4 regions of the Hymenobacter cellulosilyticus genome follow, and region 4 is predicted to be linked to each of the others. Evidence: riboswitches for the same ligand, from Rfam matches in the RefSeq annotation. Region 4 holds a riboswitch; each other region holds the start of a gene.
What was found. A riboswitch is a leader RNA that binds a small molecule or an ion and turns the genes downstream of it on or off. The one in region 4 is predicted to bind S-adenosylmethionine.
Positions count from the first base shown of each region.

Region 1: linked by a shared signal. The riboswitch ahead of MUN79_RS13090 (ATP-grasp domain-containing protein) and the one ahead of MUN79_RS10550 (phosphoadenylyl-sulfate reductase) in region 4 are both predicted to bind S-adenosylmethionine.
Region 2: linked by a shared signal. The riboswitch ahead of MUN79_RS01030 (O-acetylhomoserine aminocarboxypropyltransferase/cysteine synthase family protein) and the one ahead of MUN79_RS10550 (phosphoadenylyl-sulfate reductase) in region 4 are both predicted to bind S-adenosylmethionine.
Region 3: linked by a shared signal. The riboswitch ahead of MUN79_RS16610 (amino acid permease) and the one ahead of MUN79_RS10550 (phosphoadenylyl-sulfate reductase) in region 4 are both predicted to bind S-adenosylmethionine.

Region 1 is NZ_CP095046.1:2,672,685-2,675,937, reverse strand. It holds gene MUN79_RS13095 (hypothetical protein) at 1-884, shown strand, start outside; SAM riboswitch class I at 1,066-1,159, shown strand; gene MUN79_RS13090 (ATP-grasp domain-containing protein) at 1,527-2,585, shown strand; gene MUN79_RS13085 (LLM class flavin-dependent oxidoreductase) at 2,589-3,253, shown strand, end outside.
Region 2 is NZ_CP095046.1:200,572-203,824, forward strand. It holds gene MUN79_RS01015 (erythromycin esterase family protein) at 1-109, opposite strand, end outside; gene MUN79_RS01020 (hypothetical protein) at 361-705, opposite strand; gene MUN79_RS01025 (LysM peptidoglycan-binding domain-containing protein) at 930-1,238, shown strand; SAM riboswitch class I at 1,414-1,526, shown strand; partial or broken gene MUN79_RS01030 (O-acetylhomoserine aminocarboxypropyltransferase/cysteine synthase family protein) at 1,908-3,253, shown strand, end outside.
Region 3 is NZ_CP095046.1:3,386,601-3,389,853, reverse strand. It holds partial or broken gene MUN79_RS16610 (amino acid permease) at 101-1,546, opposite strand; SAM riboswitch class I at 1,862-1,954, opposite strand; gene MUN79_RS16605 (TIGR02117 family protein) at 2,222-2,992, shown strand; gene MUN79_RS16600 (EcsC family protein) at 2,959-3,253, opposite strand, start outside.
Region 4 is NZ_CP095046.1:2,159,782-2,163,034, reverse strand. It holds gene pbpC (penicillin-binding protein 1C) at 1-1,066, shown strand, start outside; SAM riboswitch class I at 1,597-1,688, shown strand; partial or broken gene MUN79_RS10550 (phosphoadenylyl-sulfate reductase) at 1,973-2,733, shown strand; gene cysD (sulfate adenylyltransferase subunit CysD) at 2,796-3,253, shown strand, end outside.

The DNA of each region.
Region 1 (3,253 bases), 510 kb from region 4:
TGTTTGTGGGCAACAGCTTTCTGCACGGCCGCTACAATCCGGTATTCAGCTACAACTCGGGCGCTATTACCATTGAGCGGGTTGGGAAGCAGAAAACCGGGGAATGGGGCGGAATTCCGGCTATTTTCAAGAAGTTTGCCGACCAGGCCGGCCTGCCCTATGAGGTGCATTTTCAGTGCATCAACGGCGAGTCGCTGAAGCTGCACTACGACAGCGCCCAACTCACGCTGCAGCAGCCGCGCTGGCACACAGTGGTGCTGCAGGAGCACAGCATGTGGCCCCTGCCCACCCGGCGCGGCGGCCGGCCCAGCACGTTCCGCGACTATTCGACCCGCATCGAGCAGGCCGTGCACACGGCCAACCCCGCGGCCCGGCTGTACTTCTACCAGACCTGGGCCCGGGCCGACCAGACCTACCTACCCGGCAAAGCCTACTCCGGCCTGCCCCTCGACTCGATGACCCATGACTTGCACCGCGGCTATTACGAAGCAGCCCGCGCTAATGGCCGGTTTGCGGGCGTGGCCCCGGCCGGCGACGCCTGGCTGCGGGCCGTGCAAACCGGCGTGGCCCAGCGCAACCCCTACCAGCCCGAACCCGGCAAGCTCGACCTGTGGGGCGAAGACAACTACCACCCCGGCACGGCCGGGGCCTACCTGAGTGCCTGCGTATTGTTCGGCGAAATCACCGACTATGACCCGCGCCGCCTCGGTTCTCGGGAAGAGGCCGCCGCCGCGCTGGGCCTATTGCCCGAACAGGCCGTGGCTCTGCAGCGCGTGGCGGCCGAGCAAGTGCTGGCAGCTAGGCCCAGGGCTTTTTCTGTGGCGCACGGCCCGCGCAAAGCCCGCAAGAACAAAGTGAAGGTGAAAGCCAAAACCGACGCCTAGCGGCTGAAAGCCACTCATTGACGTTATCCGGCAAAGCCCCGCGGAACCTCTGCGGGGCTTTGCTGTTTATAGGCTACTCTGCGCTAAGAAGGCAGGAAAATCGGGGCCCGGCCGGGGTATTGTAACTGTGCCGTGCATCGCCTTACCTTTGCAGAGTCAATTCTTTCTGACCAAAGGATTGTTTTTATACAGAGGCGTGGAGAGACAGGCTCGACGATACGCCGGCAACCCCCAGTGATGAGCTGGAACGGTGCCAAGTCCTGACCATATAAAAACAAGTTGCCGTGGACACTGCCAACAACTTTTCTGCCTTCTCCGCTGCTTTCGTAGCCCAGCCCCAGTCTGCTCCTGCCGCAGTCTGTTGTTGGCCTCTGGCCGGCGCTGGCTGTTGTTGCTAGTCACGCCCACTTCTCCCCTGCCGGCTGACCAGCCAGTTTCCGCTGTGTTGGTTTTGCTTTGCCGCCCTGGCTTGTAGCCTGCTGCGTCCCCTGCCTTGCTTGGCTTTAACCAAACAGCTCCCGCTGCGTTGCGGCGCGTCTGTCGGGTTGGCCTGTGGGGTTTTCGGCGCTAAGCGTCTTTAGAGCGGCTAAGCTGTCGGCGGCTGTTACCCGTCTGCCGCGCTACTGCGGCCGGGCCCTTCCCTTGTCACACTTCTTTTTCTATTACAACCCCATGGCCCAGCCCCAAAAGCCGATTGGCATTTATTACGAGCACCCCGAATGGTTTAAGCCCCTGTTTGCCGAGCTTGACCGCCGGGGCCTGCCCTACGAGAAAATTGACGCGGCCCACCACCTCTTTGACCCGGCCGAACAGGAGAGCCGCTACTCCCTGGTTGTGAACCGGATGAGCTCTTCCGCCTACCTGCGCGGCCACGGCCAGGGCATCTTCCACACGGCCGGTTTTGCCACTCACCTGGAGCGTATCGGCACCCGTATTATCAACGGCTCGGCCGCTACGGCCATCGAAACCAACAAGGCCCGCCAGCTTTCCTTGTTTGCCTCGCTGGGCTTGAAATATCCGAAGTCCTTCGTGGTCAACCACGCCTCCCGCATTGCCGACGCCGCCCAGCAACTGCAGTTCCCCATTGTGGTGAAAGTCAACATTGGCGGCAGTGGCGCGGGCATTATCCGCTTCGACACGATTGAAGGTATTCACGCTGCCGTCGAAGCCAACCAGATTGATCTGGGCATCGACCAGACGGCCCTGGTGCAGGAGTACGTGACGCCCCGCGGTGGTAACATTCACCGCGTGGAAACCCTCGACGGCAAGTTTCTCTACGCCATGAAGGTGTTTACGACCGGGGAAAGCTTCAACCTGTGCCCGGCCGAAATCTGCCAGATTCCCGAGGAGCAGTCGGCTGAGTTCTGCCTGACCGAAGCACCCAAAAAGGGCATTCAGGTGGAAGCCTTTACGCCCCCAGCGGAGGTAATCGAAGCCGTGGAGCGCATCGTGGCCGCCGCCAAAATCGACGTGGGCGGCATCGAGTACCTGATTGACGACCGGACCGGCGACGTGCTTTTCTACGACATCAACGCCCTGTCCAACTTCGTGGCCGATGCCGTGAACGTGGTCGGCTTCGACCCCTACGCCCGCTTTGTGGACTACCTGGAAACCCAGATCGGGACGACTGCCGCTGCCCAGCCCGTTGCCAAGACTACTGTTTCAAACGCTCAACAGCCGGTTGCGGCTTCTATTCACTAAGTCATGCGGTACGGATATTGGATGCCCGTTTTTGGCGGGTGGCTGCGCAACGTCGAAGACGAGAACATGCGCGCCGACTGGGACTACGTCAAGACGTTGGCCCAGCGCAGTGAGGATTTGGGCTACGACCTGTCGCTCATTGCCGAGCTGAACCTGAACGACATCAAGGGTGAGGAAGCCCCGAGTCTGGATGCCTGGAGCACGGCCGCCGCCCTGGCCGCCGTGACCAAGAAAATCGAGTTGATGGTGGCCGTGCGGCCTACGTTTCACTCGCCGGCTTTGCTGGCCAAGCAGGCCGCCAACATCGACCACATCAGCAACGGCCGCTTGTCGCTGAACGTGGTGTCGTCGTGGTGGCAGGATGAGGCCAAGAAGTACGGTGTGCACTTCGAGCAGCACGACGACCGCTACGCCCGCACCGCCGAGTGGCTGCACGTGGTGGACAACATGTGGAAGCAGGACCACTTCACCTTCGAAGGCAAGTTCTACAAGGTCACCGACTCGATTCTGCAGCCCAAGCCCGTGTCGCGCCCCCGGCCGTTTATCTACGCCGGCGGTGAGTCGGAAGCGGCCAAAAACATGATTGCGGCCCAGTGCGACGGCTACGTGATGCACGGCGACGAGCCTGAGGCCATCGGCCGCCGCATTCAGGACTTGAGCCAGCGCCG
Region 2 (3,253 bases), 2.0 Mb from region 4:
GGTTAATACTACGAATAGGGTGCGCCAACAAGGAGGGTTGGGCCTGAGCAACAGAAACCACCGCCGCATACAGCAGACCAACGGCTAACCAGCGAAGGATAGAAAACATGACTATAGACAAGCGACGCAAAGAGTATATAGCGCTAATCTAATAGGTTTTAGTAAGCTCCTGCCCTCACTAAGCAGGATCAGGTAGGTAGAGCCGCAGACTCACAATACTATTTGACGCACGAAAAAGGCCGCTTCCTGGAGCAGGAAGCGGCCTTTTGACAATTGGCGGAACGAAAAACTATTCCTTTTCGAGGCGCAGCTCAGCACCTTCGGGGCTTTTCATGGTGAGCTTGTCGTCGGTCAGGGTTACTACGTCGAAGCTGTTGCTGGTAGCGGCACCGTCGGGGTCAGCGTGATTTTCTTGCCGGGCTGGTCGAAGGTATACTTACCGTTTACGGCTCCGGCCGGCGAAGTCATATTGTACTGGCCGTTGGCGAAAAACGTGATACGCTCGTCCTCCTGGGTGTCGGTCTGCTTTACCTTGTCGCCGCCGGCGCTGAGCTCTTTATCGGTTTTCCAGACTTTGCTCTCGGTACCGTAGAGCATATTGACGCCTTCAACTTTGCCTTCCTTGCTACCACAGGCAGACAGGAACAGAACAGTCAGCATCATCAGGCTGGCGAGCAGGCGAAAGGAAGTGGGGAGAGTTTTCATGGTGGAAAAGGGTTTGGAGAAGGGATTAAAACGACAGCGCCGGCTCGCCAAATAGCGGCTAGCGTTGCGGTTCTTACGGGGCAAAATCCAAAGAGTTAGGGCCGGCAGCGTTGGGCTTGGCGGGCCACAACCAATTTACCCTGAGGGCGTACTAAGCCCTGATACCGTGGCCGTCAGGCACATGCGGTAGCGTCTACTCCCCTCACCTTAACCGACACATAACCATGGGACTGTTCGATTTCCTCAGCAATAAAGGCGAAGAAAAACCGGTTCAGCCAGCGGCCAAGCCCGCCGCCGGAGCCACCGATTTTTTCGGAAATAATAACGCCGCTGCGGCCCCCGCAGCGCAACCTACCGCCGCAAAAGGCGACTCTTATACTGTGGTAAGCGGCGATTCGCTCTCGAAGATTGCCAAGCACCACTACGGTGACGCCTCCAAGTGGCACCAGATTTACGAAGCAAATAAAGCCATTATTGGCGCTAACCCCGACCATATCGAAGTGGGTCAGCAGCTAACGTTACCTACCCTTTAGGTCCTTTTTTGCAGAAAAAGGTTGGAAACGCCGTCCGAGCTTCGGGCGGCGTTTTTTTCGTCCATTTTCTGGAAAAAATAAAAAACTTTCCCCGGAATTTGGTCTTTTCAATTCCAGGTGTACATTTGCAGTCACCAACCCGGTACTCTCCCAGAACGATGGGACAGTTTGAAAGAATTTATACAGAAGCGGCGAGAGAACAGGCTCCCTGACCCGCTGGCAACCTTCATCTGATGAAAGGTGCCAATTCCTGCCCGCATGGCGTAAGGCCTGCGGGAGCTATAAGTCGAGTACCATGGAAAACAACCCTGCTTCCGCTTTCTTTACCCCGTCCGCGTCAGCCGCCTCCGTGCCGGCTGCTTCGCCGATGGGTTTGCGCATTTCTGCCCCTGGGTTTTCGGCCCGGCTGGCCGAACGAATGCGAATGTGCTGTTGGACCACGTGTTGTTGCTGTTGCTAGCCCCTGAGCGCCTAGCTTCTCCCCTCCCCTCCTTTTTTAGGCTTCCCCACCGCTTGCGGCCCTTGCGGGCCCGCTTCGTCGCAGGGTTTGGCCTGGCTCCGTTGCAGCCTTTTGCGGGCTCCGGATGTATTCCTGGTTGCCGTCGCCATGACCTCAACCAGCTGACAATCTGAAACTTCATTCCAAAGACTTTCTAACTCAGCCTTATCATGTCCACGCAAGCCCTGCAATTCGAGACCCTGCAACTCCACGCCGGCCAGCAGCCCGACCCGTAACCGGAGCCCGCGCCGTGCCGCTCTACCAAACGACTTCGTACGTGTTCAAAAACGCTGAGCACGGGGCCAACCTGTTTGCCCTGAAGGAGTTTGGCAACATCTACACCCGGCTGATGAACCCCACCACCGACGTGTTTGAGCAGCGCGTAGCAGCTTTGGAAGGCGGCGTGGCAGCTTTGGCTACGGGCTCGGGCAGGCTGCCCAGTTTATTGCCCTAAACAACATTCTGCAGGCCGGCGACAATTTCGTGAGCAGCTCCCACCTGTATGGTGGTACTTATAACCAGTTTAAAGTGGCCTTCAAGCGCCTGGGCATCGAAGTGCGCTTTGCCGACGGCGACAACCCAGCCTCGTTTGAAGACCTGATTGACGAGAAGACTAAGGCTATCTACCTCGAAACCATCGGTAACCCCAGCTTCAGTGTACCGGACTTTGAGCGAATTGCTGCCATTGCCGAAAAGCACGATTTGCCGCTGGTAGTGGACAATACGTTTGGGGCGGGTGGCTACCTGTTTCGCCCCCTGGAGCACGGCGCCCACATCGTGGTTGAGTCGGCCACGAAGTGGATTGGCGGGCACGGCACCAGCATCGGCGGCGTGATTGTGGACGGTGGCAAGTATGACTTCGGCAACGGCAAGTTTCCGCAGTTTACGGAGCCATCCGAAGGATACCACGGCCTCATTTTCAATGACGTATTCGGCAAGAACGGACCGTTTGGCAACATCGCCTTTATCATCCGGGCCCGGGTAGAAGGCCTGCGCGACTTTGGCCCGGCCATCAGCCCCTTCAACTCCTGGCAGCTGCTCATCGGCCTCGAAACCCTGAGTTTGAGGGTAGACCGCACCGTGGAAAACGCCCTGCGCATTGCCACCTGGCTCGAGCAGCACCCACAGGTAGAGAGTGTAAATTATCCGGGGTTGAAAAGCAGCCCTTACCATGCTTTGGCCCAGAAATACCTCAAGCGCGGCTACGGCGGCGTGCTGACCTTCAGCATCAAAGGCAGCAAGGAAACAGCCACGCAGTTTATCGACAACCTGAAGCTGGTAAGCCACCTGGCTAACGTGGGCGACGCCAAGACGCTGATTATTCAGCCCTCGGCCACCACCCACCAGCAGCTTTCGGAAGAAGAGCAGCGCGCCGCCGGCGTGACGCCGACTTCCCTGCGCCTGTCGGTAGGCATTGAACATTTCGAAGATATCCGCGCGGATCTGGCTCAGGCCTTCGACGCCGTGCGCAACGCTGCTCCCACGACCTCCGACGAGGAGGAAGATGCGGTGGTGC
Region 3 (3,253 bases), 1.2 Mb from region 4:
TTGCTCGCACGTGTGAACAGACATAAAAAACAGACCTCGGTCGGCATCATACAGTGCTGTAGGATGCCGACCGAGGTCTTTTGATGGCTAGGGCAGTACGTTACTGAGCCACCTGCTCCTGGCCCAGCTTGCTGTGCTTCTTGCCGTAGCCGTAATAAATGGCCAGACCGATGGCGAGCCACACGAAGAGACGAAGCCAAGTGTCGAGGGGCAACGAAATCATCATCAGCAGGCAGGTAAGGATGCCGAGTATGGGCACTACCGGCACCCAAGGAGTGCGGAAGCCGCGGGGGCGTTGGGCTCCTTCTTGCGCATAATGAGCACGCCCAGGCACACCATCACGAAGGCCAGCAGGGTGCCGATGCTAGTCATTTCGCCGACCACCGAGATGGGCACAAAGCCGGCAAACAAACTGATAAAGGCCCCAACAGCAAGTTAGACTTGTGCGGGGTGCTGAATACGGGGTGTACTTCGGAAAACACCTTGGGCAGGAGCCCGTCCTTGGACATGGAGAAAAACACCCGGCTCTGCCCCATCAAATCCACCAGGATAACGGAGGTGTAGCCGATGAGAATGGCAATGATGATGGCCGAAGAAAGCCAGCCGTAGGGCGTTTTCTCAATGGCAATGGCTACGGGCGCGGCACTGTCCTTGAACTCCTTATAGTTGGCTACGCCCGTCAGCACGTGGCCGAAGAGAATGAAGAGCACGGTGCACACCAGCAAGGAGCCGATGATGCCGATGGGCATGTTGCGCTGCGGATTCTTGGTTTCCTGGGCCATGGTAGCCACAATATCGAAGCCAATGAAAACGAAAAACACCACCCCGGCCCCGCGCAGGATGCCGCTCCAGCCAAACTCGCCAAACGTGCCGGTATTCTCCGGAATGTAGGGCTGGTAGTTGGCCGGATCAATGTATTGCCAGCCCAGGGCAATGAACACGAGCACCACGGCCACCTTCAGCGTCACGACCAGGGCATTAAACCAGGCCGAGCCCGAGGTGCCCCGGATGATGATGGCCGTAATGGCCAGCACGATAAGCATGGCCGGTACGTTCACGAGGCCCGACACGGTGCCGCCGTCGGCCAGCTTGGCCGTTTCGAAGGGCGACATTACCAGCTGGGGCGGAATGTGCAGGTTGAAGTTGTCGAGCACCTTGACCAGATACTGCGACCAGCTGATGGCCACCGCAGCGGCCCCACCGAGTACTCCAGAATCAAATCCCAGCCAATAATCCAGGCAAACAGCTCGCCCATAGTGGCGTAGGAATACGTGTAGGCCGAGCCGGCCACGGGCACCATGGCGGCAAACTCGGCGTAGCACAAGGCTGAGAAGGCGCAGCCCACGGCCGCCACCAGAAAAGACAAGGTTACGGCCGGGCCGGCGTTGTTGGCCGCCGCAATGCCGGTGAGCGAGAACAAGCCCGCCCCGATGATAACGCCGATGCCGATGGCTACCAGGCTGAAGCCGCCCAGGCTGCGCTTCAGGGTGCCGGCCCCCGTTTCGGCTGCTTCCAAGCGAAGCAGCTCCAGTGATTTTTTTAACATAACCAGGGATAGGAACGCGCCGCGGCCCGCTCAGAAGTGAAAAGGGTTCCGGCTGCGGCAGCTTGGCTGCTGCAACAGCGCGAGGCCCGCGCAAAGGCGCCGGGCCCGGCCGCAACCGGAAAAGAGAAAGTCAGGAAAGAGGTGGTCGGCCCAGACGAGGGCCGGGCGGCACGGGGGCCGCAGGGGCTAGCGCCCGGTGCTTCAGCAACAGCAACAACACCCGCTTACAGCGTGCCGGGCCCCAACGGGAGGCGCGGGCACGGTAGCAACGGAAACGAAAACGGGCAGGCTAGGGAAGCAATCCACGGCAACTTGTTTTTATATGGGCAGGAATTGGCACCGTTCCGCGAAGCTGCGGGGGTTGCCGGCGCGTCAAAGAGCCTGTCTCTCAGCGCCTCTGTATAAAAACAATCCTTTGGGCAGAAAGAATTGATGGCGCAAAGGTAGCCTAGCCCGGCCCGGATTTGCAACCGCCGCGCCGAAATTCCCCCGCGGGGCTTACCGGGCTATTACCTTAGCCGGGGCAAAAAGGTCCGGCAGCTTAACCTAATGCCCGAAAAAGCAGTAGGTGCCAGCACCACCATTTTGCCCCCCGCTGCGGGCGGCAGAACTCACCCCAGCAACCTAACCCGGCTTCTTCAGCATCTTTAGCCGCTGCCGGCCCACCTCCACCCTATGCATCCAGGAGTAAAAACCGCCCTGAAAATTACCGGCTACACCCTTGGTTCCCTCGTGGGCATTGCCGGCCTGTACGTGGCCTCGTCCTTTGCCTTGTCCCGCATTCCGGTCAACACCCAGGACGCCGACCGCACCGAGGACGTGGATATCTACATCCTCTCCAACGGCGTGCACACCGATATCGTGACGCCGGTGCGCACCGCCTACATCGACTGGACCACGCTGGTGCCCTTCGAAAACACGCCGGCCCGCGACGCCTCGGCCCAGTACGTGGGCTTCGGCTGGGGCGACAAGGGCTTTTACCTGGACACGCCTACCTGGGCCGAGCTCAAACCCAGCACCGCCTTCAAGGCCATGTTCCATCTGAGCTCCTCGGCCATGCACGTTACCTTCCACCAGACCATGCGGGAGTCGGAAAGCTGCGTAAAAATCCGCATCAGCCAGGCCGAGTACCAGCGCCTGATTGAGTACATCAAAGCCAGCTTCGACTACGACGCCCAGGGCCGGCCCTTCCACATTCAGAACCACAGCTACGGGCAGCACGACGCATTTTATGAGGCCAAGCGCACCTACAGCTTCCTGTATACCTGCAACACCTGGGCGAATAACGGCTTGAAATACTGCGGGCAGAAAGCCTGCTTCTGGACGGCCTTCGACTCAGGAATTTTCTACCAGTACCGCCGCAAAGGTCCCAACGTGGTGCGGGAAGCCGCCAAGTCGGTGGCCTGGCACAGTTACGACGCGGCCAGACCCAAGCGCAGCCGGTAGCAGTTCATGGCCGTGGCGCTAAGCTGGTCCATGAGCCGGTAGTTGGCCACGGCCCCCACCGCCGCCCCAATGACGGGCACGAGCTGAGCCAGCTTGGCCAGGTCGATATAGTCGCGGTACTCCTGCTGAAACGTGCGCCAGTCGAAGGTCTGCGGGTCGGTGGGTAGGGTCTGGCGGTAGGCGTCCCAGTCAGCCACCCGGCGGTACACCTCGTTGCGGCTGTGCTGGGAGGAAAAGGCCAGCTGAAACACGTGCAGCAAA
Region 4 (3,253 bases):
CGGCTTCCGCACCGTGGCCCAGCGCGCCCCCCACCTGGGTTTGAGCACGATTCTGGGCGGCTGCGGGGCCACGCTCGAAGAGCTGACCAACCTCTACGTAACCCTGGCCAACGGCGGCAACTACCAGCCCCTGCAGTGGCAACACCATGAAGCTAAGCAAAGGCCGGCAGCACCCGGCACGGCGCTTTTCTCCGACGGCGCAGCTTTCCTCATCACCGACATCCTGGCCCAGCTCACCCGCCCCGACTTGCCGGTGGGCTACGAAACCAGCATCCGGCTGCCCAAGATTGCCTGGAAAACGGGCACCAGCTACGGCCGCCGCGACGCCTGGAGCATAGGCTACAACAAGGAATACACCATCGGAGTGTGGGTCGGCAACTTTAGCGGGCAGGGCAGCCCCGCCCTTACCGGCTCCGACATTGCCACGCCCCTGCTCTTCGACCTCTTCAATACGCTGGCCTATAACTCGCCCAACAACTGGTTTCAGCCGCCCGCCAGCCTCGATTTTCGTCTGGTATGTGCCGAAACCGGCCGGCCGCCGGGTGAGAACTGCCCCAACCAGCTTATCGACTACTTCCTGCCCGGCGTGTCGTCGGGGTTGCGCTGCCAGCACCAGAAGGAGGTGCTGCTCTCGGCCGACGCGCGGTATGCCTACTGCCGGGCCTGCGCCCCGGCCACGGGCTACCGGCGGGAAATGTACCCGAATCTGCTGCCCGAAGTAGCCGCTTTCCGCGAGGCCCAGGGCATTCCGTACCGGCGCCGGCCGCCCCACAATCCCGGCTGCCAGCTTGTGCGCGGGGGCCGCGAAAAGGCGCCCAGCATCATCTCCCCGCTGGCTAATACCGAGTACGTGCTCAACAAAGGCGAGCAGCAGCAACTGCTTTTGAGCTGCACCACCGACAACGAGGTGCGGCAGGTGTCGTGGTACATCAACGACCAGTTTTTGCGCACTGCACCGGCCACCGAGCGGGTATTTTTCCGCCCGCCAGCCGGGGCCCTCAAGATTTCCTGCGCCGATGACCACGGCCGCAACACCGACATCCGCATTGTGGTCAACGAGCTGTAAGCGGGCAGAAAAAGATAAGTAGCCTCCTCGATGGGCCGGCTTTGCTCAAGCTGAGGCCGGACCGAAAATGCGGTTTCCGTAGTGTCACTGAATGGACCGCTCGACTGGTTTTTTGGCTGGCAGCAGCACAGGGTGCTTCTGATTCTACAATTCTTTATTCCTTGGCTTACGGCAGTACGCGGGGTATTTTATTGTCCACAGTTTACTGCCAATTACCTCGCTGCCAGGATAGGGCTCTACTGCCCACAGGTATGATTCACCTTACCTGAAATAACGCCAAACAGGCCACTACTAGGTTTAAACACAGTAAATCGGCAGAAATTTATAGCCAAATGATATGCTCGTTATTACTTTAAGTAATACACGTAATTTATACTAACACCCGTGTGTACTTCTATCTAATAGCCTATAAAATAGTCCATTACCTGCGTTATTTTCGAGACAATAACACTTCTCCGCGTTATAACTTGCAATTATAAAATTCATGCTATTACCTTTGTACTACCAATTCTTTACCCATCAAAGGATTGTTTTTATACAGAGGCGTGGAGAGACAGGCTCAACGAAGCGCCGGCAACCATCCGCAAATGCGGAACGGTGCCAAGTCCTGACCATATAAAAACAACAACGTCGTGAAAACCTTGTCCAACGCCCGCACTATTTCGCCCACCTCCGCTGCCCTACAGCATGGATGTTGTGGCATGATGTGCTGTCGGTGTTGTTAGCCGGTCACGCCCTTTGCTTTTCCTGCCCGTGCCCCACGCTCCGCTAAGCTGAGCTGTTTTCGCACAACCCTTTTCTCGACTACCGCAGGCTAGTCTGCCTGGATTGGCACAACCCATTTGTGCGCCGGGTGCCCCGAAAGCCGGTAATTCCGCTCCGGAAAAGCCATATTCTCTTCGCATCATGCAAGTAGCCTCAGAGGCGCTGGTTTCGAGCCTGCGCCAGCAGCTCGCCGGGCGTTCTGCCCTAGAAATACTCTCGGAAGCTGCCGCGCAGTTTCCCGGCCAGGCCATTTTCTCGACCTCCTTCGGCCTCGAAGACCAGATCATTACCCACCTGATTTTCGAGCACAATCTGCCCATCAAGGTCTTTACGCTCGATACGGCCCGCAACTTCCAGGAAACCTATTCCACCTGGAATAAGACGCTGCTGCGCTACGGCAAGACCATTGAGCCCTACTTCCCCAGCAGTCGGCCGTTGAGCAACTGCTGCTTGAAAAAGGCCCCAACAGCTTCTACGAAAGCGTGGAAAACCGCAAGGAGTGCTGCGGCATCCGCAAGGTGGAGCCTCTGCGGCGCGCTTTGCTGGGCCAGCAGGCTTGGTTTACCGGCATCCGGGCCGAACAGTCGGCTAACCGGCAGGACATGCACGCGGTGGAGTGGGACGGCGGCCACCAGCTTATCAAGTTTCACCCGCTCTTCGACTGGACCTTTGAGCAGTGCTGGGACTTTGTGCACAAGCACAGCATTCCCTTCAACCCGCTGCACCAGCAAGGCTTCGTGAGCATCGGGTGCGCGCCCTGCACCCGGGCCATCAAGGCCGGGGAGGATTTCCGGGCCGGGCGCTGGTGGTGGGAAGACCAGTCGGCCAAGGAGTGCGGCCTGCACAGCACCCACAACGGCCCCGACCCGGTGGTGGAGCCGGTCAACGCTTCGACTCTGTAACGACTATCCATTCATACATCAGCGGGCAATCGGGCCTGCCGCGGCACTTTAGATTCTCTAGTATGAGTACCCCTCACTTCGATTACCTTGACCGGCTGGAAGCCGAAGCCATTCACATTCTGCGGGAAGTAGCAGGCCAGTTTGAGCGGCCGGCTTTGCTGTTCTCGGGCGGCAAAGACTCGATTGTGCTCACGCGTCTGGCCGAAAAAGCCTTCCGCCCCGGACGTTTCCCATTCCCGCTGGTGCACGTCGATACCGGCCACAACTTCCCCGAAGTGCTTAAGTTTCGCGACGAGCTGGCCGCTGAGCTGGGCGAAAAGCTCATCGTGCGCAGCGTGGAAGACACCATTAAGCGGCAGCGCCTGCGCGAGCCGGGCGGCAAGTTTCCGAGCCGCAACCCGCTGCAGACTTACACCCTGCTCGAAACCATTGAGGAGTTTCAGTTCGATGCCTGCATCGGGGGAGCCCGGCGCGACGAAGAAAAGGCCCGGGCCAAGGAGCGCATCTTCTCGGTGCGCGA